3 regions of the Mesorhizobium sp. RCC_202 genome follow, and region 2 is predicted to be linked to each of the others. Evidence: predicted binding sites of a transcription regulator. Region 2 holds the regulator's gene; each other region holds the start of a gene.
The links. Region 2 encodes PhoB, which activates phosphate uptake and scavenging genes when phosphate is short. Its sites were predicted from a motif close to TGTCATNNANCTGTCAT; they were not measured.
Positions count from the first base shown of each region.

Region 1 (10,457 bases), on a different contig from region 2:
TGCCGGCTTCGAGCTCGCACACCATGGTCGGCTCGATCATCGGCGTCGGCCTTGCCAACCAGTTCATGGCTCCGGCCGGCAGCGCCACCAGTGGCGTCGACTGGAGTCAGGCGACCAATGTCGGCATCACCTTGCTGGTCTCGCCGATCGTCGGCTTCTTCGCCGCCTTCGTCCTGCTCTATGCCATGAAGCTCCTGGTGCGCAATCCGGCGCTCTACGAGGCGCCGAAGGGCAACGCGCCGCCGCCATGGTGGATTCGCGCGCTGCTCATCTTCACCTGCACCGGCGTCAGCTTCGCGCATGGCTCCAATGACGGGCAGAAGGGCATGGGCCTGATCATGCTGATCCTGATCGGTGTCGTGCCGACCGCCTATGCGCTCAATCGCACGCCCGACATCAACTATCTTGAAACCTATAAGGCGGCTTCGGTCAGCGTGGAGACGGCGCTGGGCAAATATGTCAAGCCTGGCGTCACCGTTGCCGATGCCGCTGCTGCCAAGGCCGCCGTTCAGGACGCTGTGCGCACCAAAACCTGGAGCGATCAAACGACTGTCGCGCTGCAGACCTATATCCACAACACGACAGCTTCGTTGCAGCCCTATGCCTCGGTCGACAACGTTCCGACCGACCTGGTCAGCAACGCCCGTAACGACATCTACCTGATTGGCGAAGCGCTGAAGCTGATCGACAAGAAGCAGTTGCTGCCGATGCAGGCCGCCGATTTGAAGGCGGTCACCGACTATCACAAGGCGGTGGACAATGCGACGAAGTTCATCCCGCTCTGGGTGAAGGTCGCCGTCGCGCTGGCGCTTGGCCTGGGCACCATGGTCGGCTGGAAGCGCATCGTCGTCACCGTCGGCGAAAAGATCGGCAAGAGCCATCTGACCTACGGCCAGGGCGCGGCCGCCGAGCTGGTGGCGATGATCACCATCGGCATGGCCGACCGCTTCGGCCTGCCGGTGTCGACCACACACGTGTTGTCCTCGGGCGTTGCCGGCACGATGGCGGCCAACGGTTCGGGCCTGCAATGGTCGACCGTGCGCAACCTTCTGCTGGCCTGGGTGCTGACGCTGCCCTGCTCGATCGCGCTCGCTTTCGCGCTGTTCATCATCTTCCGCCAGGTGTTCTGAGCGGCGGTTCATGTTTCGGCTGTAAATATCGACGGCGCCAGTTCTGGCGCCGTTTCATTTTGGCGCAGGCATGAGTGGCGGCGATGAACCACGCAACGGATCTGACACTGCTTGCCTGGGAAGATAGCCGGCACCACGCGCGACGCGCTTCGCAACACCGAAGGTCATGTTTCCGGCTCGCCCGAGGATCACCCCGTTCCGGTCGGCGCTGATGCGGAATTCGCCTCTGCTATTGCTGCGCAACATCCGCCCTGCCGCGGCGGCTCAGTTGGCGCAGCGACAACACATGTAGCAGGATTGAGCCTGGCACCACGAAAGCAGGAGTTAGCACACCCGGGTAATTGCCAGCGCCGATGGTCTGCACATCAGGAACGATCAACTGCCACGGGCCTGGCGAGGTAATCATGCCCATGGTGACCGCGACAGCGAAGTCGGCAAGGCCGAGGATGTTCCAGAAAGCAGCAGCTCTCCGCCCTTCCGCTGTGCCGGTCGCCACTGTGATCGCCGCTGGCAACGCCAGAAGCCCGGTCAGCATGTCGCCAATGCCTGCCGGCAGTGCGAACACGCCAGGCAGCGAACCGTGCAGCCAGGCCGCGATAGCCCAACTGCCAAATACGCGGTAGACCTGAACCGCGACGAGCCAGCCCACCGGCATCGCATCGAGCACCTGCCCGATCCGCTTCGAGAACAACAACAGCGGCGCTCCGACGATCACCGGCAGGAAGATCGCCGACGGCAACACCGGGAAAGATGCGGCGTCCGAATGGAAGACACCATTGATCGCGGCGCTCCAGGCGATGGCGAACCACAGCGTGTCCGGGATCATGATCGCCAACCAGGTCGCGCTGCGTTGACCATGCGTCAGGTCCGTGCGTTCAAGGCCGAGCCACAGTCCCAGCGCGATGAGCCCGTGGGCCGCGAGCTGGTGGGCTGTGGTCGGAACGCCGCTGGCCGGGATCGCCGGCCAATTGAAGATCGTCAGTAGCCAAAGCGCCGTGAGCGGCGCAAACCAGAGCAGGCCGCGCCAGGCGTCACGCGACGGGGCGATGGTAGAGGAGCCAGCTTCGGCGGTCATCGGCGGCACTCCATTGAGCCTGGCGTAGTTGCTGCCCCGGATGTACGTCCGCTTTCGACAAGCGGCTATCCGCAATAATGTTGATAGGCTGTGAAGAAGGGCTTCACAGTCCCGGCAGATTGTGCTCGGCGGCATGGAGACATTCAGGCGTTGCCCTGCACCGCAGTTTCTGCCGGGCAGTCAGGGGTGACTCTATCGGATCGGCGAAACGGTGCGCCTTCTCAAGGGCGCGTGTCGGGAAGCGCGCGATACGCGCACGATGCGCAGTGTCGGTCTGACCGAAGCCGGCGAAGGATTCGTTTCGTGCAATGCCCGTGTTCAGGAAGCCCGTTGCCCGACGCAAAATATCAGGTCGGGTCTTCCCGATGCAGGTCGTGGATGGCGACGCCTTCGACATTTTTGGGCAGCATCAGCCACTTCTTGTGGCGCAGCGTGCGTTCCGTGTCTTCCTGGCCCATTTCCCAATGCTCGCGCATCGAGGTGCCGGAGAACTCGTAGTCCTTGGCGTGGCCTTCATAGCCTTTGTGCTGGTAGATCAGGTGCACGATGTTGACGACGCCGGCGTTGGAATAGTCGGCGATCAATTCCTTCTCGCCGTCCTTGAGTTGCTCCGGCGGCACGCGCTTCAGCGCGTCGAGCAGCTTCATCTTCAGCGCGTGGATGCGCTCGAAATTGTCGGTGTTCTGCCGCGTGCGGCTCGAATACATGATGTCCTTGTGGCGCGACAGCACGTCGGCCATGCCGCGCGGCAGCACGCCGCGAGCGCTGAACAGATCGACCTGGAACACCAGCGAGGAGCGGTCCTCTTCCTGGTCGAGCAGATATTGCAGCGGCGTGTTGGAGACGATGCCGCCATCCCAATAGTACTCGCCCTCGATGCGGATCGACGGGAAGGCCGGCGGCAGCGCGCCGCTGGCCATGATGTGCTCCGGCCCGATGCGGACCTTGTCGGTGTCGAAATAGACGAAATTACCGGTCCTGACGTTGACCGCGCCGACGCTCAGGCGCTTCTTGCCATCGTTGAGCACGTCGAAGTCGATCAGGCTCTCCAGCGTGTCCTTCAACTCGGCCGTGTCGTAGAAGCTGGTGGCGCCGTCCGCTCCCGACAATTGGAGCCAGGGATTGGGATTGCGCGGCTTGAAGAAACCCGGCTGGCCCATCGTCATCGTCATCAAGGATGAGGTCTGGTTGCGGATATCGCGATAGATGTCGCCTTCGGGCGTATAGGACCAGATCTTGCGGCCCGAGATCGTCTGCCAGAACTGCTCCAGCCGCTGCAGGCGCCGGCTTGGCTCGTTGCCGGCGATGATCGAGGCGTTGATGGCGCCGATCGAAACACCGGAGAGCCATGTCGGCTCGCAACCGGCGTCGGCGAGCGCCTGGTAGACGCCGGCCTGATAAGCGCCGAGTGCGCCGCCGCCCTGGAACACCAGCGCGATGCGGTCATACTGAGCCGTGATTTCCTCGATGGTGGCGGCGGCTGCCGTGCTGCGGTTGCGCTCAAGCACTGACTTTCTCCAGCTTTGTCGCGCCGGCAGCGGATTGGCTGTGGTCAGCGAGGTAATCATGCACGACTTCGCCGAGGCCCAGCGTCAGATCGGCTTTGAAGTGAACGGCCGAAACGATGTCGAGCACAGGCAGTTTCGCCACATCGGCCATGACATGCGGCCTGAGATCGAGCGCGGCCGGGGCCGTCCAGGCTTCCTTCAGCGTGATGTCGGTGAGGTAGTAGCGGACCAGTTCGCAGATGCGCGGGCTGCCGTCGACATGCGGGATGATCTTGATCAGGAAATTGGGCGCCGCGAGGGACGCCAGCACCTGGTCATGGTCGGCCTCGCGGTGCTTGTAGCCCATCGTGCCGGTGGCGCAGAGCACGCTGCCATAGTGCAGCGTGCCGACCACCACTTCGCCTTCATGCACGATCTTGGGGCTGGCAAGCTTCTTGGGGAAGCCCCACAGCTCGCGGCCGCCGGCGATCGGCGCGTCGTCGTCGAGATACATGGAATGGACGAAGCCGCCATGCTGCCCCTTGTAGCGCACCGGGATAACCTGGCCGGTCTCGGTGTAGTCGCCGAAGCCGGTCGAATCCGGCATGCGGATGAATTCGTATTTGACCAGCGGCTCGTCGATTTCAAGCGGCGCCGGCACCGCCGCTTCGAGCGCCTCGCGCGTCGTGCGGTAGGTGATGATGACGTATTCGCGGTCGAAGAAGCGATAGGGGCCGGGCGGGAAGGACGGATTGGTGAGCGGCATCGCATAGGCGCGCTTCACGACGTCGGCGATTTCCATTCTGGTGCCCCCAAACAGCTTGAAATGACCCCGCGCGAATGCGCTGGGAAATATGTTGCATGGCAGCATGACAGTGCCGTGTCAGCACCGCGACAGGCACGTTCGAAAGCCGGCAAAGCCTTTGCTGGACTGTAATAGCGCCGACATATGCCTGTGGCATTGTCATGCTGCGGCGCACAAACTATGTGCCTTTGATAGTCCTTCCCTCCTGTCGCGAGATCTCCCATGGGTTCCCTGTCTTCGAAGAATGCGCTCGTCACCGGCTCGACCAGTGGCATTGGCCTGGCCATCGCCCGCGCCTTTGCCGCAGAGGGCGCCAATGTCACCATCAACGGGCTCGGCGACGCCGCGGCGATCGAGCAGGAGCGGGCCGGCATCGAGAAGGATTTCGGCGTCAGGTGCCGCTACTCGGACGCCAACATGATGGACGGCGCGGCGGTGACCGCGATGGTCCACGATGCCGAAGCTGCCTTCGGCAGCCTCGACATCCTGGTCAACAATGCCGGCATCCAGCACGTCGCGCCGATCGAGGAGTTTCCCGACGACAAGTGGGAAGCGATCATCCGCATCAACCTTTTGGCCGCCTTCTATGCCATCAAGGCGGTGGTGCCCGGCATGAAGAGCCGCAAATGGGGCCGCATCATCAACACCGCTTCGGCGCATGCGCTGGTCGCCTCGCCGTTCAAATCGGCCTATGTCTCGGCCAAGCATGGCATTGCCGGTCTGACCAAGACGGTGGCGCTGGAAGTGGCGCAAAACGGCATCACGGTAAACGCGATCGCGCCCGGCTACGTCTGGACGCCGCTGGTCGAAAAGCAGATCCCCGACACGATGAAGGCGCGCGGCATGACCGAGGAGCAGGTCAAGCACGATGTGCTGCTCGCCGCGCAGCCGACCAAGGAGTTCGTCACCGTCGAGGAACTCGCCGCGCTGACGCTGTTCCTGTGCTCGGACGCCGCCAGGCAAATCACCGGCACGACGCTGCCGATGGATGGCGGCTGGACAGCACAGTAGCGGACGGCTTTATCCGGGGCGGTTCAGAATCGTCGAACCGCTCTGATATTTGTTCCTGGCCGCCCGACCGGTTGCCCTTGCGCGGCCTGAATCAGGACAAGCTGTACATGAGATGTCCGGTCCACCATGCGGAATTGCTGGTGAAGCGGATCATCAGCAGGCCGATGCCGGAAATCAGCGCCGCCCAATACAAGGGCGCGCCGACTTTCCAGCGGTCGTCGTTTGGCCCCTGTTGGCTCAGCGTGCGTCTCGTGCCCCAGAGTCCGACGAGCAGCCCGATGTTCAGTACGATGTCGAGAATGACGACACCGCGGCTGTCATACTCATGCGAAGGGATACACAGACGGTAGACGAAGGTGACGATCAGCAGGGCGGCAATGACCCTGAACGTCGTCCACGGCAATGGCTTGCCTGAGCTGATATCCGGCACGGGTCCCCTCCGCTGAAAACCGGATGAATTGATATCATACGGGCCACCGGCCAAGCGTGAGCCGGATAACAAAAGCCAATACGGCCGAACTCGGTCCCCGCAAAAAGCGATCACATTAGCGTGAGCGAAAAAATCCGGCGGCCGGGAATAAACAGCCGGGTCCGCTGGTCTTCAGGGCATGCGCCGGATGTGCGCGGCAGCAGGAGACCAACATGAAGCGGCATGAAAACAATAGGATTGCGACCGAAGCGGGCGAGGGCATCAGCCATTGCCGTCCTTTGGAGCGCATGAGCTGGGCGCATATATTCTGGGCCATCCCACCGCGCCGCCGGCCCTGATCCGTGCCGATCGCAACCATCGAGATTTACGACCATGACGGCCAGCATCTCATTGCAGCCAGCGATGCGCCGTTCTCTTCCGAGGCGCCACTTGCTTCCGAGACCCTTGACTCCGGTGACCCCAATGCCTTCACCTCCCCCGAAGCAGGCGCCTTCGCCTGCAGTCGCGATCTTCGCCCGCACGAGCAGGGACAGGTCAGCGCCATCTGAGGATGGCAGCAAGCCCCTGGCGGGAGCGCCTGACGGTGGAACGGTGTTGAGCGAAAAGGTCCTGGCCGCGCGTTTTGCCGAAGTGGTGCTGCCGCATCTCGGCGACGCGCTGTCGCTCGCCCGCTGGCTGACCGGCAATACGGCCGATGCCGAGGACGTGGTGCAGGAGGCCTGCCTTAAGGCGCATGCCGGCATTGCCGGCTTTTCCGGCGGCAATGCCCGCGCCTGGCTGCTCACCATCGTGCGCAATGCCTCCTACACATGGATGGCGCGCAACCGGCCGCGCGCCGTTGTCGCGGTCGGCGATCTCGCTGACCTCGACGATGTGTCGCCGTTGCCAGACAATGATGCGGACAGCCCGGAAGCGGTGCTGATCGCCAAGGCGAATACGGCGGCTGTAGAGGCTGCGATCGCAGGGCTGCCGGAAGCGTTTCGCGAGACGGTGGTGCTGCGCGACATAAACGGTCTCAGCTACCGCGAGATCGCCACCATGCTCGGCGTGCCGCAAGGCACGGTGATGTCGCGGCTGGCGCGGGCCCGCGGTCTTTTGATGACGGAACTTGGAGGGCGCCATCATGAGCCCGCATGAAAATCGCCCGCGTGAGGATGGATTGCCGCAAGACCCGCAGGATATGAAGCTGATGATCCACGCCCTTGTCGATGGCGAGCTCGACGCCGCGGCAGCCCTTGCCGTCGAGCGTCGCATGGCCGCCGATCCGGACCTTGCCGCCGAGCATGCCCGGCTGGTTGCGCTGCGTGGCGCGCTCGCCAATGTGCAGCGTCCCGCAGTCAGCGACGATTTCCTGGCGCGCATCGCGGCCATCGCCGCGGTGAAGGGAACCGACGAGGCCGACACCGTGGAAGCGGAAGCGCCCGCACAGCAACAACAAGGCAAGGTGATCGAGATGCGGCCACGCGCTGCGCGCCGCTTCGCCTCCTTCGACTGGCGCCAGATGGCAGCGTCGATCGTATTGACGGCGTTTCTCGCCAGCGGCGCGACGCAATGGCTGATGGTCGACAATGCGCCGGACAGTTTCGCGGTCGCCGTAGCCAACGGCCATCGCCGCAGCCTGCTCGCCGCAACCCCGGTCGACATCGTGTCGTCCGACCGCCACACGGTGAAGCCATGGCTCGACGGTCGTCTCGGTGTCTCGCCCGCCGCCCCCGACATGGCCAAGGATGGCTATGCGCTGGTCGGCGGTCGCGTCGAAGTCATCGGCGACAAGCCGATGCCGGCGCTGGTTTATCGCCACCACGAGCACCTGATCACGCTGGTGGCCGCACCGCGCCAGAACGAGGCCAAGTCAATGCCGGTGGCGGACGACCTCTCAGCCGGCGGCTTCTTCCTGGTACACTGGACCGACGACGCCTTTTCCTACTGGGCGATCTCGGATGCGGACCGGCAGGCGCTCGACGATTTCGTCGCTCGCTTCCGGGCCGCCGTCATCGCCAATCCGGCGGCCGGCAGCCCGGGCTAGAGCAATTCCAGGAAAAGTGAGAGCGGTTTTCCGTCCGGAATTGCCTAAAAACAAAGAGTTAGAGCGGTTCGCCGTTTCCGTGAAACGGTGAAACGCTCTAGGGAAACGAAACGTCGTTGTCGCCGCTGTTTTGAGGCCGATAACCCGTTTGGCGGGAAGGCGGATGCCTGTCCGCCCAAGAGAATAGCGACAAGGCAGCTGCCCCGGCCTCTTGGCGCACAAGTGATAAGTCAAGGTCGACTTTGGTATGTTATACACGCCGCGTTTTCTGGCGGACACGAGTCGATGGATCAGGAAAGACTTCTAACCGCAGTCCTCTTGGCTGACGTCGTGGGTAGCGTGCCTCTCTACGAGAACATCGGTGACGATGCCGCCCTGCGGCAGGTTTCGGATTGCCTGGACGCGATACGCGAGATCGTCGCCCAGCACGGCGGTGACTTCATTCACTCGAAGGGCGATGACGTGCTCAGCCTGTTCGAGAGACCGGAAGCGGCGCTGAGGGCCGTCTGCCAGATTGACGGCCAACTGGCGAAAGAGCCTTTGAACGCCCGGATCGGATTGCATTTCGGGACGGTCATTCGCGCGCGCGGCGCGGTGTTCGGCGACGTTGTCAACGTCACTGCAAGGTTGTCCACCACGGCCAACCCAGGGGAGGTCCTGATCAGCCAGAGCTTCTTCGAAGCTCTTTCCGCGGGCAGCCGCAGTACCTTGCGGCTCCTCGACAAAATGGCCTTCAAGGGAAAGCAAGAACTCTTCGATGTCTATACCCTGGGGAGCGACGATGGCCCCCTCAGTGCGCACGTCGCCAGCCGGGGCACCGTTGTCGACAGGCGCTCCGCCCCGCCGCCGCAGATCAATCTGGTCATCCGCTATGAAGGTCAGTTGCGATCCTGCCGAAACAACGAATCCGTGACGATCGGCCGATCTCCGGAATGCGATATCGTCGTCCAGCGGCCCTGGGTCTCACGGCACCACGCGACCTTCACCATTTCGAGTGGCAAGGCCCGGCTTGTCGAGCGAAGCTCGTCGGGCACGTTTGTGTCGATGGGACCCGGCCATGAAGTATTCGTACGCCGCGAAGATATTGTCCTCTTCGGCTCCGGCGTCATCTCGCCTGGACGTAGATCGTCCCTGGGCGACGCCCAGATACTTCACTACGAAATTGTCTCAGGCTGATCCGGCGGGGCTCGTTAGACCATTTCACCGTTTCACGGAAACGGCAAACGCTGAGCTGTTGCCTCGGCAAATTCAGCGACTGCCTGCTCGACCTTTTGCGCCGCGGCATCGGTCTGCTCGATATGCCAAGCCGCCTGGCGTGTCAGCACCGCGAGCTTGGCAGCGTGTCGATTGGAAGTCTCATCTTTGGCGGCGTGCACTCATTGCCGGAGGCCCGCCAAGGCCTATATCCGCTAGCGAATTTGTGATCAGACCGGTCCTCCAATATGCCTGCCGCACGAGAGGCAATCCGGTACCGTCACGCCTCGCGCAGCGATAGGATATCGTCATGACAATGTTAAAATCCACGGCGAGGCTGATGGCCATGACGGCCTTGATGATGCTCCATCAAGGGTTGGCAATGGCGCAGATGCCGGCGCAACAGCCAGACGCCAAGTCGTTCAAGCTTGGCCAACTCGACATCGTCGCGCTGCACGACGCCCAGTTCATCAAACCCAACGACGGCAAGACCTTCGGCATCGACCACAGCCCTGCGGAAGTCAGCGAACTGCTCAAGGCAGCGGGCGCACCCACCGACAACATCACGCTGAGCGTCGATGCCCTGCTGGTGAAATCGAAGAACAAGATCGTGCTGATCGACACCGGCGTCGGCGGCGCGCTACAGGACAGCCTGGCCAAGGCCGGCGTGAAACCCGGCGACGTCAACGAAATCCTGATCACCCATTCCCATCCAGATCATATCGGCGGACTGGTCAAGGACGGCAAACTTGCCTTCCCCAATGCCTCGATACGGATGTCGGATGTGGAGTGGAACTTCGCCAAGTCCAACAACGGCGTGGCCGATATCGTCAAGGTCATCGCCGACCATGTGAAGCCGTTCAAGGCCGGCGCCCAAGTGGCGCCCGGCATCATTTCGGTCGCGTTGACGGGCCACACACCCGGCCATGTCGGCTACCAGATCAAATCCGGGAAGGCACGGCTTTTCGATATAGGCGACACCGCACACAGCTCGATCCTGTCGCTCGCCAAGCCCGACTGGGCTGTGGCCTTCGATGGCGACAAGCCTGAAGCGGAGCAGAACAGAGCCAAGACGCTGGCCGCGCTCGCCAAGGACCAGGAGTTGATCTTTGCGCCCCACTTCCCGTTCCCGGGTATCGGCCACATCGAAAAGGACGGCGATCACTTCAAATGGGCGCCGAGCGACAAGCCTCAGTAGGCGCGAGCTTGCCAAGTCCTTGAAAAACTTGGTGATCCCGACAGGAATCGAACCTGTGACCTACAGATTAGGAATCTGCCGCTCTATCCTACTGAGCTACG
Region 1 is NZ_JBFUPO010000013.1:29,689-40,145, forward strand. Features, by position in the region: gene AB6802_RS25490 (inorganic phosphate transporter) at 1-1,130, shown strand, start outside; gene AB6802_RS25495 (MFS transporter) at 1,360-2,205, opposite strand; gene AB6802_RS25500 (patatin-like phospholipase family protein) at 2,553-3,713, opposite strand; gene AB6802_RS25505 (acetoacetate decarboxylase) at 3,706-4,494, opposite strand; gene AB6802_RS25510 (3-hydroxybutyrate dehydrogenase) at 4,720-5,508, shown strand; gene AB6802_RS25515 (hypothetical protein) at 5,600-5,938, opposite strand; gene AB6802_RS25520 (hypothetical protein) at 6,049-6,207, opposite strand; gene AB6802_RS25525 (hypothetical protein) at 6,280-6,486, shown strand; gene AB6802_RS25530 (sigma-70 family RNA polymerase sigma factor) at 6,533-7,075, shown strand; gene AB6802_RS25535 (anti-sigma factor) at 7,062-7,964, shown strand; gene AB6802_RS25540 (adenylate/guanylate cyclase domain-containing protein) at 8,250-9,140, shown strand; gene AB6802_RS25545 (hypothetical protein) at 9,173-9,340, opposite strand; gene AB6802_RS25550 (MBL fold metallo-hydrolase) at 9,469-10,356, shown strand; tRNA gene AB6802_RS25555 (tRNA-Arg) at 10,386-10,457, opposite strand, start outside.
Region 1: AB6802_RS25505 (acetoacetate decarboxylase) is a predicted target of PhoB. The motif match lies at 4,562-4,578, and genes of this name have one in related genera.

Region 2 (10,457 bases):
CCAGCACGCCCATGATCATGAACACTTTCATGGTGATCCAGCGCGTGTTGATGCCGGCAAGGTTGGCGGCCTCCGGATTGCCGCCGATGGCAAAGACATAGCGGCCGAAACGGGTTCGGTTGCTGACGAAGGTCATGATCAGTCCGACGGCGATCGCCATCAGCACCGGGATCGCGATGCCATGCGCGATGAACAGGCCGCCCTCGGGCACGGTGATGTTGTTGGCGGCGGCATAGCGGTTCACGATGCCGACCGGCCAGGGGTAGGAATTGGCGAGCCACACCGCGCCCATGATAACCGCGCAGGTGACCGCGCCGAGCAGCGTCTCGGCCCAGATCGGACGCAGCGGGAAGCGGAAACGCTTGCGCTGCACGCGGCCGTTGGACAGCGCGAACACCACGGCGAGGCAAGCGACGATGCCGACGACCCAGCTCCATGTTGCGCCGATCGATCCGGCCGGCCCGCCGCCCATCAGCTGGAATGTCGCATCGAGCGGCGCAACGGTCTGGCCGCTGGTGACCCACCACGCGGCGCCGCGCCAGATCAGCAGGCCGCCCAGCGTGACGATGAAAGCCGGCACTTCGAGATAGGCGATGATGAAACCCTGGAAGGCTCCGATCAGCAGCCCGAGCGCAAGGCCGATGAGCAGCGCCAGGACCCATATCCACGGATTGCCGAGTCCGAGCCCGACGAACCGGACCAGGAAATGCACTTGCGCAAAGCCCATGATCATGCCGATCACGCCTTCGGCGGAGCCGACGGACAGGTCGATGTTGCGCATGACGATGACCAGCACCATGCCCGACGCCATGATGGCGACGGCGGATGTCTGCACCGACAGGTTCCACAGATTGCGTGGCGTGAGAAAAGTGCGGCTGTCGAAATCGAGCGGATTGACGCCGAGGCGCAGGCTGGAAATGACATGCAGCCCGATCCAGATGATCAAAAGGGCACCGACCATGCCGAGCATGCGGGTGTCGATCTCGGTCGCCTTGAGGAACCGGGCAAGCATGCCGAGTTCCGACGCGCGCGCCGTGTCCGCCTGGGGGTTGGACGTCGTGTCGGTCATGATTTCCTCCCGCCGGCTTGCCCGTCTGACGCGGATGCCGGAACCGAGCCTAGAAGCTATCCGCGTGAAGCGGAAACACAAATCTTTGAGAAAACGCCGCGGCTTTCAGGCCGCGGCGCCAGGATTTGATCGAACGTCGGCAAACTTACTTGCAGGCCGCGACGCTGCCGGCGGCGACGCCCGCGCAGACTTCGTCCTTCTTGATCCAGCCGGCGTCGATGACGACGTTGAGATTGTCCTTGGTGATGGCGACCGGGGTCAGGAACAGCGACTTGACGGTGTTGCCGCCGGGCGTCGTGAAGTCCTTCACACCGGCGATGTCGGTCATCTTCTTGCCGCCGGCCAGCTGCGACGCGATCTCGGCGGCGTTCTTGCCGAGTTCGCGCGCGTCCTTCCACACCGACACGGTCTGCGTGCCGAGCGCGATGCGGTTCAGCGCGGCGTGGTCGCCATCCTGGCCCGAGACCGGCACGGTGCCGGCGAGACCCTGCGCCGTCAGCGCCGCGACGACGCCGCCGGCAGTGCCGTCATTGGCCGCGACGACCGCGTCGACCTTGTTGTCGTTGGCGGTCAGGAACTGTTCCATGTTCTTCTGCGCGTTGGCCGGCAGCCAGCCGTCCGTATAGGCTTCGCCGACATTCTTGATCTTGCCCGAGTCGATAGCCGCCTTCAGCACTTCCATCGAACCCGAGAACAGGAAGTCGGCGTTCGGGTCGGAGCCCGAGCCCTTGATGAAGACATAATTGCCTTCGGGCTTCGCCTTGAACACTTCGCGAGCCTGCATGCGGCCCACTTCCTTGTTGTCGAAGGTCAGGTAGAAGACGTCCTTGTTCTCGATCAGGCGGTCGTAGCCGACGACCGGAATGCCTTCGTCCAGAGCCTTCTGCACCGCCGGGCCGATGGCGGAGGCATCCTGCGCCAGGATGATCAGCGAGTTGGCACCCTGCGAGATCAGGCTTTCGACGTCGGTCAGCTGCTTGCCCGGATTGGACTGCGCGTCGGCCGAAATGTACTTGTCGCCGGCGGCTTCGATCGCTGCCTTCATCGCGGCTTCGTCGGTCTTCCAGCGCTCTTCCTGGAAGTTGGACCACGAAACGCCGATCACCTTGTCCTTCGCCTCGGCGACCGACGCCAGCGTCAGCGACATGGCGACACCCGCCAGAATGGCGGCTGTGAATTTCTTCATAATATCCTCCCTGCGCCGTGCGGCGCGACCAGACTAGCCCGAAGGCCGGCACAAAGGCCCTTTTTTTCGAGCCTCAAAAAAATACTGATGCAGCGATGAGGTGCTGTCAACAGCGATTCTGATGGGATCTGATGGCGCATGCTAATTTTTTCGAGGCCCGCAATAAATAATGACACGACTTCGCGCTTCTGCCACTATCCCTAGCGCGTCAACGACGGCCCATGGCATGATCACAAGGCCGCGATGACCGGGAGGATTGAGAGAACGATGTCGGTCGGGATCCGCCACGACGACCTGCGCCGGCGCAACCGCGCCATGGTGATCTCGGCTGTGCGCAGGGCCGGCCAGCCGTCACGAACCGAGATCGCCGCCACCACCGGGCTGAGCCACTCCACCATTTCGGCGATCTCCTCCGACCTGATCGGCGAAGGCATCCTGACCGAAAGCAAGGCCAGCGAAACCACATCGCTGAAACGCGGCCGGCCACAGATCGGCCTGGCGCTGAGCCCCGAGGCGGCGGCCGTGGTAACGGTGGTGCTGTCGCTGAATTTCCTCTCCGTCGCCGTCATCGACTATTCCGGCCATGTCGTTGCCGAGGAACAGCGGCGGGTCGACACGCTGACCATGCCGCGCGACGAGCTGGTCGGCGAATGCGTGGCAATCGTGCGGCGCAGGCTGGAAGACCCCGACCTTGATGTCGGCAGCGTCGCCCGCATCGCCATGGGCATTCAAGGCATCACCGATTCCCACGCCCGCGCCATGCTGTGGTCGCCGATCACGCCGCTGACCGACATTGCCTTTGCCGACATTCTGGAAAAGGAATTCGGCATTCCCGCGACCATGGAGAACGACTGCAACATGATGGCCATCGCCCTGCAGTGGCGTGACCCGGCCCGCTACCGCGACAATTTCATCGCTATCCTTTTATCGCATGGCATCGGCATGGGCTTGGTGCTGAAGGGTGAATTGTTCACCGGCACGCATTCCTCCGGCGGCGAGTTCGGCCACATGATCCACCGTCCCGGCGGCGCGCTCTGCCGCTGCGGCCGGCGCGGTTGCGTCGAAGCCTATGCCGGCAACTATGCCATCTGGCGCGCCGCCATGGGAGCGAGCGAAGACGCCGAGCCGACCGATGTCGGCGACCCCGAAATGCGGGCGCTCGCGGCAAAGGCGCGGCTCGAGGACGGTCCGGAACGTGAAGCCTACCGGCGCGCCGGCGAAGCGCTTGGCTTCGGTCTCGGCAGCCTGTTCGCGCTGATCGATCCGGCGCCTGTCGCCATGGTCGGCGTCAGCGCCGCCGCTTTCGACCTGATCGAGCCCGCCCTGCGTGAGACGATCGCCCAGACCGCCGGCGGCCAGCATTCCAGGTCGATTTCCTTCGACACCGAGCCCAACGAATTGCCGCTGATCCGCGAAGGCTGCGCCATGCGCGCGCTGACCTTCGTCGACCAGGAGATCTTCGCGCCGGGCGGGCAGGCGCGGGCAGGCAAGCACGTCGCATAGGGCGCGAGTGCAGGCGCGGGGATATGCTGAGATTCAGGTCAGGCCGAGTCGAGAATGGTAGGTTCCGAGAACCGGAACGGAGCGTACTTTAGGTACGTGAGTACCGGAAGCGCAGGAAGCTGCCATTCGCAGGCCGGCCTCACCTGAATATCAGCATATCCCCTAGTCTTCCCTGATCGCGTAGCCCGCCCCGCGTATGGTTCTAATGACGTCCGGCATGCGGCCATTGTTGACCGCCTTGCGCAGGCGGCCGACATGCACGTCGACCGTGCGTTCGTCGATGTAGATCGTCTCGCCCCAGACATTGTCGAGCAACTGGCTGCGCGAGAACACGCGGCCGGGGTGACGCATCATGAATTCGAGCAGCCGGAACTCGGTCGGCCCGAGCCGGATCTCGCTCTTCTTGCGATAGACGCGGTGCGATTCACGATCGAGCACGATGTCGCCGACCTTGAGCACGCTGGACAGCACTTCCGGCTTGGCGCGCCGCAGCAACGCCTTCACACGGGCCATGAATTCCGGCGTCGAGAACGGCTTGACCAGATAATCGTCGGCGCCGGTGGAGAGGCCCCGCACGCGGTCGCTTTCCTCGCCGCGCGCGGTCAGCATGATGATCGGCAGCCGCTCGGTCTCCGGCCGCATCCTGAGCCGGCGGCAAAGCTCGATGCCGGAAACCGCCGGCACCATCCAGTCGAGGACGAGCAGGTCTGGCACATTCTCTTGCAGGCGGATCTCGGCCTCGTCGCCGCGGCTCACCACCTCGACGTGATAACCTTCGGATTCGAGGTTGTAGCGGAGCAGCACCCCTAGCGGCTCCTCATCCTCCACCACCATGATGCGTGGCGCGATCATTGGGTAACCTTTTCGTCAGGCCGCCGGTGCTGGCATCGCCGTCTCGTCCTGCTTCGGACGGTTGGCGGGCAATTGCGTGCCGGTCAGGACATAATAAGCGTTTTCGGCGATGTTGGTCACGTGGTCGCCGATACGCTCCAGGTTCTTGGCGCAGAACAAGAGGTGCGTGCAAGCGGTGATGTTGCGCGGATCTTCCATCATATAGGTCAGGAGCTCGCGGAAGACGGAGGTGTATTTGACGTCGATGCGCTCGTCGTCGTTGCGAAGCTTGGCGAGCGCAGTGGCATCGCCAGCCGTATATTCCTGGATAACGGCCTGGACCTGGATCAGCACCATCTGCGCCATGCCGTCGATCGAATGCGAGAGGTCGCGTGGCGCGGCGCTGACGCCGACGGAGCCGACTCGCTTGGCGATGTTCTTGGCGAGATCGCCGATGCGCTCGAGGTCGCCGGCCATGCGGATAGCGCCGACAACGCTGCGCAGGTCGTCGGCCATCGGCTGGCGCTTGGCAATCAGCGTTATGGCGCGGTCGTCCAGTTCGCGCTGCCGCGCGTCCATGATCGCATCGTCGGAGACGACACGCTGCGCCATCGCGTTGTCGGATTCAAGCAGGGCCCTGGTCGAAGCACCGACCATGGAACCGGCAAGATCGCCCATATCGATGATCAGCCGGCTTATCTGCCTCAGATCCTCGTCGAAGGAAGCGACGGTATGTTCGGCCATAATGATGTCCTCGTATGAACTCAGCCGAAGCGGCCGGTGATGTAATCCTGCGTGCGCTTCTCACGCGGCGAGGTGAAGATCTTCTCGGTACGGTCGAACTCGATCAGCTCGCCCAGATACATGAACGCCGTCTGCCGCGACACGCGCGCCGCCTGCTGCATGTTGTGGGTGACGATGACGATCGTATACTCGGCCTGCAACTCGTCGATCAGTTCCTCGATCTTGGCGGTCGACAGCGGGTCGAGCGCCGAGGCCGGCTCGTCGAGCAGGATGACCTCGGGCTTCACCGCCACCGTGCGGGCGATGCACAGGCGCTGCTGCTGGCCGCCGGAGAGGCTGAGGCCGCTCGCGTTGAGCTTGTCCTTGACCTCGTTCCACAGCGCCGCGCGCTTCAGCGCCAGCTCGACGCGGTTGTCCATCTCGGCCTTGCTGATCTTCTCATACAGCCTGACGCCGAAGGCGATGTTCTCATAGATCGACATGGGGAACGGCGTCGGTTTCTGGAACACCATGCCGATCTTGGTGCGAAGCAGGTTCAAGTCCTGCGAGCGATCGAGGATGTTCTTGCCGTCGAGCAGCACCTGCCCTTCCGCGCTCTGCTTCGGATAGAGCTCGTAGATGCGGTTCAAGACGCGCAGCAGCGTCGACTTGCCGCAGCCCGACGGGCCGATGAAGGCGGTGACGCTGCGCTCGGGCAACGACAGGTTGATGTTCTTCAGCGCCTTCGACTGGCCATAGTAGAAGTTGAGGTCCTTGACCTCGATCTTGGCCTTCTCGACGGTCGTGTCGACTGCGTTCAGATCGGTGGACAACATCGGTTTCATCTGTCCTCTCTGCGTCCGGTCAGGCTGCGGGCAACAATGCTCAGCGCGAGAACCGTCAGGGTGATTATGAGTGCGCCCGTCCAGGCCAGTTGCTGCCATTCCTCATAGGGGCTGAGCGCGAACTGGAAGATGGTCACCGGCAGGCTGGCCATCGGGGCATTGAGATTGCTCGACCAGAACTGGTTGTTGAGCGCGGTGAAGAGCAGGGGTGCTGTCTCGCCGGAGATGCGGGCGATCGCCAGCAGGATGCCGGTGACGATACCCGACATTGCCGCGCGATAGGCGACCGAGCGGATGACCACCCAGCGCGGCGCGCCGATGGCGGTGCCTGCCTCGCGCAGCGCGTTGGGCACAAGGTTCAGCATGTCCTCGGTGGTGCGCACCACGACGGGGATCACCAGGATCGACAGCGCGACGGCGCCGGCGATCGCCGAGAAATGGCCCATCGGCCGCACCATCAGCTCATAGACGAACAGGCCGACGATGATCGAAGGCGCCGACAAAAGGATGTCGTTGATGAAACGCACCACGGTGGTCAGCTTCGAGAACCGCCCATACTCGGCCATGTAGGTGCCGGCCAGAACGCCGATCGGCGTGCCGACGAGAATGCCGATGATGGTCATCACGATGCTGCCGTAGATGGCGTTGAGCAGGCCGCCGGCATCGCCGGGCGGCGGTGTCATCTCGGTGAACACCGCCAGCGATACGCCGGACAGGCCCTTGTAGAGCAGCGCGCCGAGGATCAGCGCCAGCCAGGCGAGACCGATGCCGGCGGCGATGACGCACAGCGCCATCATCACGCCGTTCCTGCGCTTGCGGCTCTGGTGGAGGGACGAGGCTGTCGACATGGATCAGGCTCCCGCGCGGCTATCGATACGCAGCAGCATGTAGCGTGCGATGGCAAGGATGACGAAGGTGATGAGGAAGAGGAGAAGGCCGAGCGCCACCAGCGACGAGGTGTAGAGGTCGCCGACAGCTTCGGTGAATTCGTTGGCGATGGTCGCCGAGATGGTCGTTGCCGGCGCAAACAGCGAGGCGCTGATGCGGTGCGCATTGCCGATGACAAAGGTGACAGCCATGGTTTCGCCGAGCGCGCGGCCGAGGCCGAGCATGACGCCGCCCATGATGCCGACGCGGGTATAGGGAATAACCACGCGCCGCGTCACTTCCCAGGTCGTGCAGCCGATGCCATAGGCCGATTCCTTGAGAACCGCCGGCACCGTGTCGAACACGTCCTTGGTGATCGAGGTGATGAAGGGCAGCACCATGATGGCCAGGATAAGCGAGGACGTCAGCAGGCCGATGCCGTAAGGCGGACCGGCAAACAGGCTGTTGAGGCCGGGAACGCCGTGGAACAGCCAGATGATAAAGGGCTGCACCGTCGTCTGCAGGAACGGCGCCAGCACGAACAGGCCCCAGATGCCGTAGATGATCGAGGGAATACCGGCCAGCAGTTCCACCGCCATGCCGATCGGGCGCCGCAGCGGACGTGGGCAAAGTTCGGTGAGAAAAATGGCGATGCCGATGCCGAGCGGCACTGCGACGATGATGGCGATCGCCGACGTGACGATGGTGCCGTAGATAGGCGCGAGCGCGCCGAATTTCTCCGTGACCGGGTTCCAGGACTCCGAGGTCACGAAGGAGAAGCCGAAAGTGGAAAGCGCCGGCCACGAGCCGGCAACCAGCGACACGGCGACGCCGCCGAGCAGCACCAGGACCAGTATCGCTGCGGCCTTGGTCAACCCGCTGAAGATCGCATCGGTGAGGGCGAAGCGCCTGACCGTGGCATCGCGCGAACCGCGGCCGGCCGGCATGGCTTCCTGGACAGCACTCATGTCAAGTCTGCTCTTTGGCTCGAGGAGGAAAGGAGCGCCGCGGGTACGGCGCTCCTTCGATGGTCTTACTCGCCAGCGTAGACGGGCTTGCCGTCGGCCTGGATGTCGGCCTTCCACGAGGTCTTGATCAGATCGACAACGCTGTCGGGGATCGACACATAGTCGAGCGCCTTGGCGGTTTCCTTGCCGTCCTTGTAGGCCCAGGCGAAGAACTTAAGTGCCTCGCCGGTGGCGGCGGCGTCATCCGGGGTCTTATGGATCAGCACCCAGGTCGAGGCGGCGATCGGCCAGGTGGTGTCGCCGGGCTCGTTGGTGATGATGACGTTGAAGTTCTTGGCATTCTTGAAATCGGCATTCGAAGCAGCCGCGCCAAACGACTCGAGCGACGGCTCGACCACCTTGCCGGCGGCATTCACCAGCTTGGAGTAGGAAAGGCTGTTCTGCTTGGCGTAGGCGTATTCGACGTAGCCGATGCCGCCGTCGGTCTGCTTGACGGTGTTGGCGACGCCTTCCGAACCCTTGGCGCCGACGCCCGTGGGCCATTCGACGGCGGTGTCCGAACCGACCTTGTCCTTCCAGTCCGGCGAGAGCTTCACCAGATAGTTGGTGAAGTTGAAGGTGGTGCCCGAGCCATCCGAACGGTGGACGACGGCAATCGCGGTCGACGGCAGGGTGAGGTTCGGGTTCAGCGCCTTGATCGCGGCGTCATCCCAGGTGGTGATGGCGCCGAGATAGATCTGGGCCAGCGTCTTGCCGTCGAGCACGAGTTCGCCCGGCTTCACGCCCTGGAGGTTGACGATCGGCACGATGCCGCCCATCACCATCGGGAACTGCACGAGGCCGTTCTTTTCGAGGTCGGCGTCGGACATCGGCTTGTCGGTGGCGCCGAAGGTCACGGTCTTGGCTATGACCTGCTTGATGCCGCCGCCGGAGCCGATCGACTGATAGTTGAGGCCGGTGCCGGTGTCCTTCTTGTAGGTGTCGGCCCATTTGGCGAACACCGGATAGATGAAGGTCGAGCCGGCGCCGGAAAGATCAGCGGCCATGGCCGCGGTGAGCGTAACGGTGGATGCCGCAGCCATTGCAATCGCAACGGCCGCCGAGCGGATGAAATGTCTCATATGGCCTGCTCCTGTTCGGAAGATGGTCTCTCGGCACCATTTCTGTCGGCGCCCGGGAGGGGCATAGCCTTCGATTATAACAGTCGCATGACAGTTTCATGTCAGCCCGGTAACGGCTGGACAGGCCTGTCCGAACAAGCCTTTCGCGGCCTTTGACGGGCGGCGGGAGTTTGTCGCCGGAATCAGCGACTTGTCTGACTTTTGGGCCAAAATTTATCCCGGCGGCCTGGTTGCGGCCGCCGGGAAATAAAATCCGGACGAGAGTGCGTTGCCTGAATGCCAGAGCGGATCATGGCATGGCCATCGCCGAAAACAGGTCCGTTGGGGTAGATTTGACGCTGTTTCTTGTTTGGCGGTCGCTGCCCCCGCCCGTAACCGAAGGGCGGAATCAATTACGACCATTGTCCGGACTTGGCGCATGTTTGATATGGTGCGATCGCACCATACGTATACGTCAACTTCGAGTGCAACGCCGACCTTTAAAAAGCATCCTGTCAGCCGGCGTTGCGCCGGATTTCGGCGTCCGTGCCCAACCAGCGCTCGAGCTTTTCGAGCAGTGCCCGCGGGCTGATCGGCTTCGGCAGGTAATCGTCCATGCCGGCCTCGATACAGCGTTCGCGGTCGCCTTTCAGCGCATGCGCGGTGACGCCGACGATCGGCACATGGGTGCCCATCTCCTCTTCCAGCCGGCGAATGGCGCCCGTCGCCTCCAATCCGTTCATTTCCGGCATCGACACATCCATCAGGATCATGCGCGGATTGAGCTTGCCGAAGGCATCGAGCGCCTTGCGGCCATTGCCGACGATTTCGAAGCGGTAGCCGGTCTCGCCGAGGATCTGGGTGAACACCAGCTGGTTCACTTCGTTGTCCTCGGCAACGAGGATGTCGAGCCCGCGCTCGTCACCGGCCGGCCTTGGGCGCGCGCGCGCCGGCGGCGGCTGCAGCATGGCGCGATCCGAGACTGAGGACCGGACGGCCGGCGCCGCCACGCCGGCATCGGCGCTGACGGTCACCGGCGGCTGAACCGCCGCGCTGTGACGGTGGCGCTGGATGGTGGCGACCAGCGTCTCGAGCAGGATGGAGGAGCGCGCCGGCTTGATCAGCTGCGCGTCGATGCCGAGGTCGCGATAGCCGGTGTTGGAGAGCGACTGGTCGACCGACGTCAGCATGATGATCGGGGTATGCGCCAGGCCCGCCGTGTTGCGCACGATGCGCGCCATCTCGGCCCCGGTCATGCCGGGCATCTGATAGTCGAGAACCACACAATCGACCGGCACGCCATAGGCGGCGGCGGCAATCAGCACCTTCAACCCTTCGGCGCCGCTTTCGGCCGCGCAGGAATCG
Region 2 is NZ_JBFUPO010000022.1:24,711-35,167, reverse strand. Features, by position in the region: gene AB6802_RS29905 (sugar ABC transporter permease) at 1-1,069, opposite strand, end outside; gene xylF (D-xylose ABC transporter substrate-binding protein) at 1,215-2,255, opposite strand; gene AB6802_RS29895 (ROK family protein) at 2,523-3,758, shown strand; gene phoB (phosphate regulon transcriptional regulator PhoB) at 3,921-4,610, opposite strand; gene phoU (phosphate signaling complex protein PhoU) at 4,626-5,333, opposite strand; gene pstB (phosphate ABC transporter ATP-binding protein PstB) at 5,354-6,157, opposite strand; gene pstA (phosphate ABC transporter permease PstA) at 6,154-7,005, opposite strand; gene pstC (phosphate ABC transporter permease subunit PstC) at 7,009-7,992, opposite strand; gene pstS (phosphate ABC transporter substrate-binding protein PstS) at 8,058-9,113, opposite strand; gene AB6802_RS29860 (response regulator) at 9,608-10,457, opposite strand, start outside.

Region 3 (10,457 bases), on a different contig from region 2:
ATGCGCGCCAAAAGCAATCTGCAGAACGCGCTTGATGCCGCGAACCTTGCCTCCTCGCATCTCGGCGATGCCGAGACGACGCGCAACGACGCCTTCAACAGCTACTTCCAGGCCAATGTCGCCAGCCATGGCGAGCTTTCCAACGCCAAGGCCACGCTGACCGTCGACAGGGGCGTCAACTTCGTCAAGACCAAGGCCGTCGCCTCGGCCGACGTCAATCTCAACTTCGCCTTCCTGTTCGGGGCCGAAAAGCACATCAGCGTCGACGCCGGCGCGGTGGAATCCAACAACCAGCTCGAAGTGGTGCTGGTGCTCGACAACACCGGCTCGATGGCCGGCGCTCGCATCACGGCGCTTCGCACGGCGACCAAGTCGCTGCTCGATTATCTCGAAGCGGTCAAGTCGCCGACGCGCCAGGTGCGCGCCGCCCTGGTGCCCTTCGTCACCGCCGTCAATGTCGATGGCCCCGAATTCGATCCGTCCTGGATCGACATGGACGGCAAGTCGCCGACCAACGGCGTCAATTTCCCGGTCGTCAACGGCAAGCGCCCGAACCATATGGCGCTCTTCAAGCAGCTTGGCCGCAACGGCGGTTGGAGCAACACCGGATGGAAAGGCTGCGTCGAGGCTCGTCCCGGCGCGTTGAACATCGCCGACACGCCGCCCGACCCGTCGAAGCCGGAAACGCTGTTCGTGCCCTATTTCGCGCCGGACGACCCAGATATCGCCAGGAAGCCGTCGGCCTCCTACGGCAATTCGGCGACCGGCTATAACAATTCCTATCTCGACGACACGATCGACAACAGCAAGCTGGGCGGCAACATCCTGGGCATCGATCTCAGCGGGCTGCTCACCGGCCTTCTCAATGCGCTGCTCAGCGCCGATCTGAAGACGATTGCAAAATACGTCGCCTCGACCACCACGCTGATCACCGAAACCGGCAGCCCGGTGACCATCGGCCCGAACCGCGCCTGCCCGACGCCGATCGTGCCGCTGTCCACCGATTTCGACCAGCTGCGCACCGCGGCCGCGCAGATGAGTGAATGGAACGGTTCCGGCACCAATGTCTCGGAGGGTCTGGCCTGGGGCATGCGGGTGCTGTCGCCGCAGCCGCCCTACACCGACGCTTCGCCTTACAAGACGCCGGGCGTCACCAAGATTGTGATGCTTCTGACCGATGGCGAGAACGTCGTCTATGGCGCCTCGAACACGCCGCAGAAATCGGACTACACATCCTACGGCTATCTCGCCAGCGGCCGCTTCGGCTCGGAGAACCAGACGTCGGCGGCGCGCAATGTCGACGGCTGGACCAAGGATGTCTGCACGCAGCTGAAAAACCAGGGCGTCCAAATCTACACCATGGTGCTGCAGGCCGACACCGCCGCCAACCGCTCGCTCTACAGCGGCTGCGCGTCCGACCCGAGCGACTACTACGCCGTCGAGGACCCAGCCAAATTGCCGAACGTCTTCCAGACGATCGCCAACAAGTTCTCGAGGTTGCAGCTTACGAATTGATGAGTGTGGCGCGCGTGGCATGAGAGCGGTGATGGCGGAGTAGTTCCGCCGCGACCGTTGCCATGTAACACAGGCACTTCCGTGCGGGCATCGCAGAAATGCCTATCGGGTTGTCGGTCTGGGTGACCTTCAGCCTAAAGTTTGCGAGCGTCAGAAATGTCCGCTTTGCGCCTATTTAGGACATTCAGGATATAATCAGCGCTCCCCAAAGCGGACCAATCTTATTCCAATTGGCTCAGAGCCATCAGCCCGCGCAGATATGCGATTGGGAGCCCAAGGTCTTGCCGTTTTCCGCGGTAGAAATAACCCTGACCGATTAGGATGGCTTGGCGGCCTGTCCGGCGACCAGAAACCATGCGACGCGATCCGGACGCAGCAGGGAAGCAAGAACGCTGGAAATCCGGACCGCGGGAGACGCCAGTACAGTGTCAGCGCTCAGATGCGCTTTGATCTTCGACCATTCGGCCACGAGATCACGGACGCTGAACACGGTGTGGCCTATGTTTAACGAGAAGTTCGTCCCGTCCTCGATAAGGCCTGCTCCGAATGTGCTGAAGTCGGTGGGGACGAAGATGTTGATGTTTATGTGGTCGAAGCCCTTCATCGCACCGTCGGCGATATAACCGAGCCCGCTTCGGTCCATGACCAAAAGCACCGCTGGCAAGAGGCTCGTCGGATTCGCCAGAATGTTTCGAAAGTCATCGCAACGCCCGTCGGCAACGGCAGTCAGAAACCGTAGCGCGTCCTCGCCATTCAGCCCCGGAGCGGCGATCCGCCCGCCCCGTTGATGAAGAATCCTGAGCAGCAGGCCAGAAATCGATTCCATCTCCTCTTCGCAGCCCAAGACATCGGCGGCACCCGCAAAAGACACGTAGAACGGGGTCATCTCGTCAGAAACTGGCACGATCGAATTACTGTAATGCGCCATTATCAGGCGCACGAGGTCGGCCGCCTTCGGAGCGATCACCGCTGTGCTCTCGCCGGACATAGTCTGGATGTGCGCCGCGGCACCGAGCCAACCCAGGATGCTCATCAGCCGCAGCGGCAGGAAGTAGAAGTCGGCAATGCCGCCGTCCTTCGAGAGCAACGCATAGGTGCTTTCGGTAAAGTCGGCCAAAAGCTGATCGGTCCCCTCGCCAATCGACGCAACGACCTCTTTCGATAGTTGCATGATGGCATCGGCGCAGTGCGTGCTGGAAACCGCCATTGGCAGAAGCGCGACCGCGCACGCAGACCGGAGTCTGGCAACGTCGAAGTGATCGCCCGTTGCAGCAATGCGGGCGCCGAAGGTCGCGGCCAACCCCATTATGAAGGCGGAAGCGACCGCGGGCTCGTCCTCTAGGTTTGCGCAGACCGGCTGGACGACATCCAGAAACCGCTCGGCGTCAAACTCTCTGGTGAGCGACAGGTACTGCTCCCAGAGTGCATCCGACGCGGCGCGGATATGCTCGTTGCCTGCGCCGTCCGAAGCCAGATCCGGGAACGTCTCGCTGATGTGTGCACTACCTCCGGAGAAGCGAGGATTCTTAGCGAGTTGGGAAATACCGAAGAGATTGATCCCCCAGCAGACTGGGGACTGGCCTGTGCCATGCATCAGCCTTGACACGACTTGTCCGACCTCAACTAGGTCAAACGACGGTCGGGTGGTCTGAACGGGTGTTTCTCCTTTCAGGCACGACATCAGCGCGCTCGTGCAGTGCCCGGTTCCATCCGATTCTCCTGCATATTCGTCGGAACCCGCCGCCGCCAGGATCGAAATGGCCAATGATCCTGCCTTCCCAATCACATTAGGGTTGAGCAGGACGCCGATGTCATGGACGACCCCGCCCGCGTGGCAGGCGTCGATGATCAGGTTGGTGTGACGGATCTTTGCCTCGGTTATCCAGCCGAAGAGCTGTGGCATCGACAGCGCGTTCAGCGACATCCTGCTGACGTCGGTATCCTTCAGACAGAGAAAGTAGGCGTTGTCCTTCACGCCGCCGTGTCCGGCAAAGAAGAACGTCAATTCCTCGATGGGCGGGCCGGAGAAGAGTGCGGCTTCGATGGTCGATCGCAACTCCGCCATCGTCGGCGACAGTAGCAGCTTAGACTGCGCCTGATCGTACTCACCCCAGTTCTTCGCCGCGAGGTGCTCGAAGATTGTCGCGGCGTCGTTCTCCGCGCCCGCAAGGGGCTGGAGGGGCGGATTGTCGTAGACGTCGCAACCGATGGCGATCAGCACTCTCAAAGCGAGTCTCTTTCCCAAGCCGGAGGAAATTTCGCATGTCGCTCGCTTTCCCGCTGTCTGGCGAGTTCGGACTTCTCGGCCTTCACCTGTTCGATGCGCTCGGTGAACTCCGGTCCCTGCGCTTCGAGATCAGCTATGGTCTTTTCGAAGCGTTCTCGTCCCATGTGAAATTGCGGCAGACTGACCTGGCCATTCTCGTCAATGCCAAATTCGATCATCTCAAGGGCGGCTAGGAAGGCCTCGGCAGGAGACTGCCCCGGGCCGACGACAACTGTATTTCCCGATTTCTCGGTAGACTGGCTGATCGTCTGGTAAAGGGAAGCTTGGAACTGCGTCGTCAGCCCCTCGACCAAACGGTTTCTCGCCTCAACGAACTTGGTAAGGTCGTGATTGACGATGTCGTTGAAGTGGGACAAGAACTCGAAAGAATGCGCCTGCATTTCGCCGGCGTCGTCGCCGTGCTCCGTAGGCTTTGTCTTCCACATTCGGCCATGCTGGAATTTCTGCGCATTCCGGGGGGAGATGAGTTCGTCGCGCCGCTTCTGCAGCTCGGCCGCAACTTGTTTGGTGAACGCCTCGTTGAATTCCTTGATGCCGCTGCGGTATCTGAATGGCGTCACTTGGGGACTCGTGGTTGCGGTGGTGTTCACATCGATATAATCGTGAAGCTACGTCCGGACAACGTTGCGGATTTGACGATTCCGAGGTGAAAGGCGCGCCAATAGCATGTTGCCCACAGCATCTTCGAGATGCCGCGCTTCTTTCAAAAAGATCGTCTTAGAGGGCTATCGAGTAGACGAAGTTATTTTCTTCTTTACCCCGTGCGGCGCACCGTTCGAGACTCGGACCTCTATTTTCTCGCACGTCTGCTTTCTGATTCTGCACCCGAAAAGCAGACAGTCTCGTAACGGCCCCAATAAACGCCATTCAATCACTGCTTCGGCGATGATCTTTAACAGGCAGATCGGCCAGTTTGTTTGACCGACCTCTGAATGCTTGATGGTCTGATGGTTCACGGCAACGGCGCTGATTGATTGGCCCCAACTGTCCGCCGGGCCCAACCGCCGCTCGCCTCAACTCGTATGCGCGACGAGCTTGTCTACCGTCTCGGGGAAGAAATCGGGCGCCGAGTTCCGTTTGCCGAACATCATGTCGTACTGGATGAGCCGGAAATCGTTGATCTTCGGGTCGATCTGCTTCTGCCGCGCCCAGTCCGGCGTCGCTTCGCCCGTCGGCGACAAAAGCAGGTTGCGGTCGACCACGCGGTAGTGTTCGCGCAGCGCGCCGAGGAAGCCTGTGTAATAGGGGTGGGTGATGCCTGCCGTGGTCAGGATGTGGTAGGGCAGGAAGGCCGGGCTCACCGAGCCGATGTTCTGGACCGGACCGGAGCGGTTCGACCAGATCACCAAGGGCGTATCGTGGTGATCGAGTGCTGCCTCGGCCGTCGGCTCCTTGCGCGGCGCGACATTGTCCTTGAGAAAGCCGGTCTCGACATAGACCGGCCCGAGCGGCGGCAAATGATCGCCGAAGAAGGCGAGGATGGTCGGCCGCTGGCGCTTCTTTGCCCATTCGACCAGCCGCTGCAGGCCATGGTCGGCGTCGGCCGAGCCTTCGGCGTAGGAGAGCAGCGATTCCCGCGCCCAGGGGCTGATCTGCGCGTCGACCGTATGCGTCGGATTGCTGTAGCGATAGGGTTCGTAGGGCCCGTGGTTCTGCAGGCTGACCGCAAAAAAGAACACCGGGTCGTCGCTGGCATCGGCCTCGCGGATGATCTCGTCGGTCATCGCAGCATCGGAGGCCAGCGGCCCGCGCTTTTCCATCGGCGGCAGCGTCTCTTCCGACTTGAAGTCCTTGAAGCCGAAATCGGCATAGACGGCGCCGCGGTTCCAGAACCAATTGGTGCCGGGATGGATGGCGCGCGCATTATAGCCTTCGCTTTTCAGGAAGGTCGCCAGCGACGGCGTCGGCGTGCGCACATATTGCTGGTAGGGAATGGAGCCCGCCGGCAGGAAGGCGTTGGAAAAGCCAGTCAGTGCCTCGAATTCGATATTGGCGGTCATGCCGCCGAATTCGGGCGAGAACATCGAGCCGGAGCGCAAGGCGCGCACCGTCGGGATCGGATCGGGCTTGATGGTGACGCCGGGAAGCTGCGTCGGATCCCAGAAGGATTCGCTCATCACCACGATGATATCGGGTTTTTCGTCAGGCACGGAAGCCGCGACATCGGGACGTTGGATCGCCGCCATGGTCTTGTCGGAATAGCCGGGCGGCGCCGAGACATGCGCCATCGGCACGTTCATCGCGAAGGCCAGCGCAAAGCCGTTGGACGCGTAGTTTTCCTTCTGGTCCCACATGATCGGAATGATCTGCAGCCGGTCGCGCGTCCACGAGAAGGTGGCGTAATCCATGATGGAGACGAAGAAGGCGAGCAGCGGCACGGCCAGCGCCAGTCGTGCCAGGCGGCCCTTGCGACTGAGGATCGGCACGCGCCGGCGCCACAGCCGCCAGCCATAGACCAAGAGCGTCAGGCCGCCGACGATACCGACGACAAGCATTACGGCGGTCCATGGCCGCTCGCGCACCAGAAGCGGCATCAAGGCCATGATCTGGCGGGCAAACAGAAAATCCGTCGGATAGAGCGGATCGCCGAGATAATGCGATTTCTGGTGGCCGACAAAGGCCAGCGCCAGCGTCAACGGCGCCACGATCATCAGGTTCTGGTAGCTGCGGCCGAGGATGGCGTCCAAACCGACCATGACCAGCGCGAAGACGATGATCGTGGTCCAGCCCGGCTTGAAGGGTTGCAGGAAGAAGTCGACCGTGCCGAAGAAGTCGCCGCGCACGATCCATTCGACGGCAAACACAAGCAAGGCCGAGGCAAGCAGTGTCGCCAGGCCGTAACGCACGGTTGGCCAAGGCCGGCCCGGCAGATAGCCGGTGGACGGATCGTCTTCCAAAAACTGCGGCACGGGCTTGGCCGTGCCTTTCCTGATCCTTGCCACTACTTCCCCCAGCCCCCGCAACGCGCCTTCCACGCGCGTCACGGTTCTGTCATCGAATTGTCACGCGAAGCTAGCGCCTGTTGCGGAAATAAGAAGAGCCAGCAAACTAAACGTGAGCGGTTTTCATCAGGTGTGATCGCCAAAAAGCCTTTTGGAACAGGTAGTCAGCCGGTTTTGTAGGTTGAAATAGCGGCGGAATGGACTTCCACGGGCTTGACTTGGCCGTCCGCCTTGCGCCAGAGGCAAGGAAAACCAGCCTCTGGAGAGACCAAAATGGCCGTCGCGTTCACTTTTCCGGGCCAGGGCAGCCAGGCCGTCGGCATGGGCAAGGACCTTGCCGATGCGTTCCCCGAAGCGCGCCGCGTGTTCGAGGAAGTGGACGCGGCACTCGGCGAGAATTTGTCGAAGCTGATCTGGGAAGGGCCGGAAGAGACGCTGACGCTGACCGCCAACGCACAGCCGGCGCTGATGGCGGTGTCGCTGGCGGCGATGCGGGCGCTGGAAGCGCGCGGCTTTTCGCTCAAGGACAGGGTCGCCTATGTCGCCGGCCACTCGCTGGGCGAATATTCCGCACTTGCCGCGGCCGGCTTCGTCTCGGTCGGCGATGCGGCGAAGCTGCTGCGCACGCGCGGCAACGCCATGCAGGCCGCGGTGCCGGCGGGCGAGGGCGCCATGGCCGCCATCATCGGCCTGGAGCAGGCCGATGTCGAAGCCGCCTGCGCCGAGGCCGCCAAGGGCTCCGTCTGCCAGGTCGCCAACGACAATGGCGGCGGCCAGCTGGTGATTTCCGGCGCCAAGGCGGCGGTCGAGCTGGCGGCGAAGCTGTGCACCGAAAAGGGCGCCAAGCGCGCGCTGATGCTGCAGGTTTCGGCTCCCTTCCATTCGGCGCTGATGGCGCCGGCCGCCGCCATCATGCGCGAGGCGCTGGCCGGCGTGGCGAAGCGTGGGCCTGTGGTCCCGGTCGTGTCCAACGTCACCGTGACGCCGACCAGCGATCCGGAAGAGATCGCCCGGCGCTTGGTCGATCAGATAACCGGCCGCGTGCGCTGGCGCGAAACGGTGGAATGGTTCGGCGCCAACGGTGTGTCGAGCCTCTACGAAGTCGGCGCCGGCAAGGTGCTGTCGGGCCTGGCGCGCCGCATCAACCGCGACATTACCACCGGGGCCGTCGGCACGGCGGCGGACGTCGAGGCGGCGCTGGCCGCGTTGGGGTGACGGGCTGGCGATTTGACGGCACCTGTGGCAAGGGTGCGCTCTGAGATCAGGAGACAAAAATGTTCGAACTGACCGGCCGCAAGGCGCTCGTCACCGGCGCATCGGGAGGCATCGGCGAGGCGATCGCCAGGGTGCTGCACAGCCAGGGCGCCATCGTCGGCCTGCATGGCACGCGCGTCGAGAAGCTCGAGGCGCTGGCCGGCGAGCTCGGCGATCGTGTAAAGCTGTTTCCGGCTGATCTGACGAACCGCGACGCGGTCAAGGCGCTGGGCCAGAAGGCGGAAGCCGAGCTCGAAGGCGTCGACATCCTGGTCAACAATGCCGGCATCACCAAGGACGGCCTGTTCGTGCGCATGTCCGACGCCGACTGGGATTCGGTGATCGAGGTCAACCTGACCGCCGTGTTCCGGCTGACCCGCGAACTGACCCATCCGATGATGCGCCGCCGCCATGGCCGCATCATCAACATCACCTCGGTGGTCGGCGTCACCGGCAATCCGGGCCAGACCAATTACTGCGCCTCCAAGGCCGGCATGATCGGCTTTTCCAAGTCGCTGGCGCAGGAGATCGCCACCCGCAACATCACCGTCAACTGCGTCGCCCCGGGCTTCATCGAATCGGCCATGACCGACAAGCTCAACGACAAGCAGAAGGAGGCGATCATGGCTGCGATCCCGACCAAGCGCATGGGCACCAGCGTTGAAGTGGCGTCGGCCGTCGCTTATCTCGCCTCCAACGAAGCAGCCTATGTCACCGGCCAGACCATTCATGTGAACGGTGGAATGGCGATGATCTGAGGTAAGGCCGGGCGCCTGTGAAAACAGCCATTTCGGCTTGGACGCCCGGCTTTTTTCGTGTAATGCGGCCCGCAACCCGGCGGTTCGGGCAAAAACCGGTCCTGTGGCGTTGCGTTTCCCGCAAGACCATCTTTCAGCTTGATTAGCGGCATTCCGCCCGCTAACGAAGATAGACAACATAAGACGAGGATTGCCCCAAATGAGTGACACCGCAGAGCGCGTCAAGAAGATCGTCATCGAGCATCTGGGCGTCGATGCCGACAAGGTGACGGAGCAGGCGAGCTTCATCGACGATCTGGGCGCGGACAGCCTCGATACGGTCGAACTCGTCATGGCGTTCGAAGAAGAGTTCGGCGTCGAGATTCCGGACGATGCCGCCGAGACGATCCTGACCGTCGGCGATGCCGTGAAGTACATCGACAAGGCCTCGGCCTGAGCCTTTCCGCAGGCATCACCGGGGGAGGACCTGCGATGAGGCGTGTCGTCGTCACGGGCCTTGGCCTGCTTTCGCCGTTTGGCATGGGTGTCGAGCACAGCTGGCGGGAATTGCTTTCCGGCCGCAGTGCCGCCCGCCGCGTCACCGAATTCGAGGTGGACGATCTTGCTTGCAAGATCGCCCATATCATTCCGCGCGGCGACGGCTCCAACGGCACCTTCAATCCGGAAGCCGTGCTTGAGCCGAAGGAGCTGCGCAAGATCGGCGACTTCATCCTTTATGGCATCGCGGCCGCCGACGAGGCGCTGGCCGATTCCGGCTGGAAGCCCGAGACGCATGAGGATCAATGCGCCACCGGCGTGCTGATCGGCTCCGGCATCGGCGGCATCGACGGCATCGCCGAAAATGCGATGATCCTGAAGGAACGCGGCCCGCGCCGCATCAGCCCATTCTTCATCCCCGGACAGATCATCAACCTGGTCTCCGGCCAGGTCTCCATCCGCCACGGGCTGAAGGGCCCGAACCATGCGGTGGTCACCGCCTGCTCGACCGGCGCGCATGCCATTGGCGATGCCGCCCGGCTGATCATGTGGGGCGACGCCGACGTCATGGTGGCCGGCGGCGCCGAGGCGCCGGTCACCCGGCTGTCGCTCGCCGGCTTTGCCGCATGCCGGGCGCTTTCCACCGACCGCAACGACGCGCCCGAAACCGCTTCGCGTCCTTATGACCGCGACCGCGACGGCTTCGTCATGGGCGAAGGCGCCGGCGTGGTTGTCCTGGAAGAACTGGAACACGCCAAGGCGCGCGGCGCCAAGATCTATGCCGAGGTCACCGGCTATGGCCTCACCGGCGACGCCTATCACATCACCGCTCCGGCCGAAGACGGCGACGGCGCGTTCCGCTGCATGACGGCGGCGCTGAACCGCGCCAAGCTCACGGCGGCCGACATCGACTACATCAACGCGCATGGCACCTCGACCATGGCCGACACGATCGAGCTCGGCGCCGTCGAGCGGCTGGTCGGCAATGCCGCCTCGAAGATATCGATGTCGTCGACCAAGTCGTCGATCGGCCATCTGTTGGGCGCCGCGGGTGCGGCGGAAGCGATCTTCTCGATCCTCGCCATCCGCGACAACATCGCCCCAGCCACCATCAATCTCGACAATCCCGAACGCGAGACGGCGATCGATCTCGTGCCGAACAAACCACGCCAGCGCCAGATCGATGTCGCGCTGTCGAACTCCTTCGGCTTTGGCGGCACCAAC
Region 3 is NZ_JBFUPO010000011.1:136,339-146,795, forward strand. Features, by position in the region: gene AB6802_RS24160 (pilus assembly protein TadG-related protein) at 1-1,515, shown strand, start outside; gene AB6802_RS24165 (caspase domain-containing protein) at 1,832-3,742, opposite strand; gene AB6802_RS24170 (hypothetical protein) at 3,739-4,362, opposite strand; gene AB6802_RS24175 (LTA synthase family protein) at 4,816-6,744, opposite strand; gene fabD (ACP S-malonyltransferase) at 7,018-7,959, shown strand; gene fabG (3-oxoacyl-[acyl-carrier-protein] reductase) at 8,019-8,756, shown strand; gene AB6802_RS24190 (acyl carrier protein) at 8,956-9,192, shown strand; gene fabF (beta-ketoacyl-ACP synthase II) at 9,228-10,457, shown strand, end outside.
Region 3: AB6802_RS24175 (LTA synthase family protein) is a predicted target of PhoB. The motif match lies at 6,792-6,808, and genes of this name have one in related genera.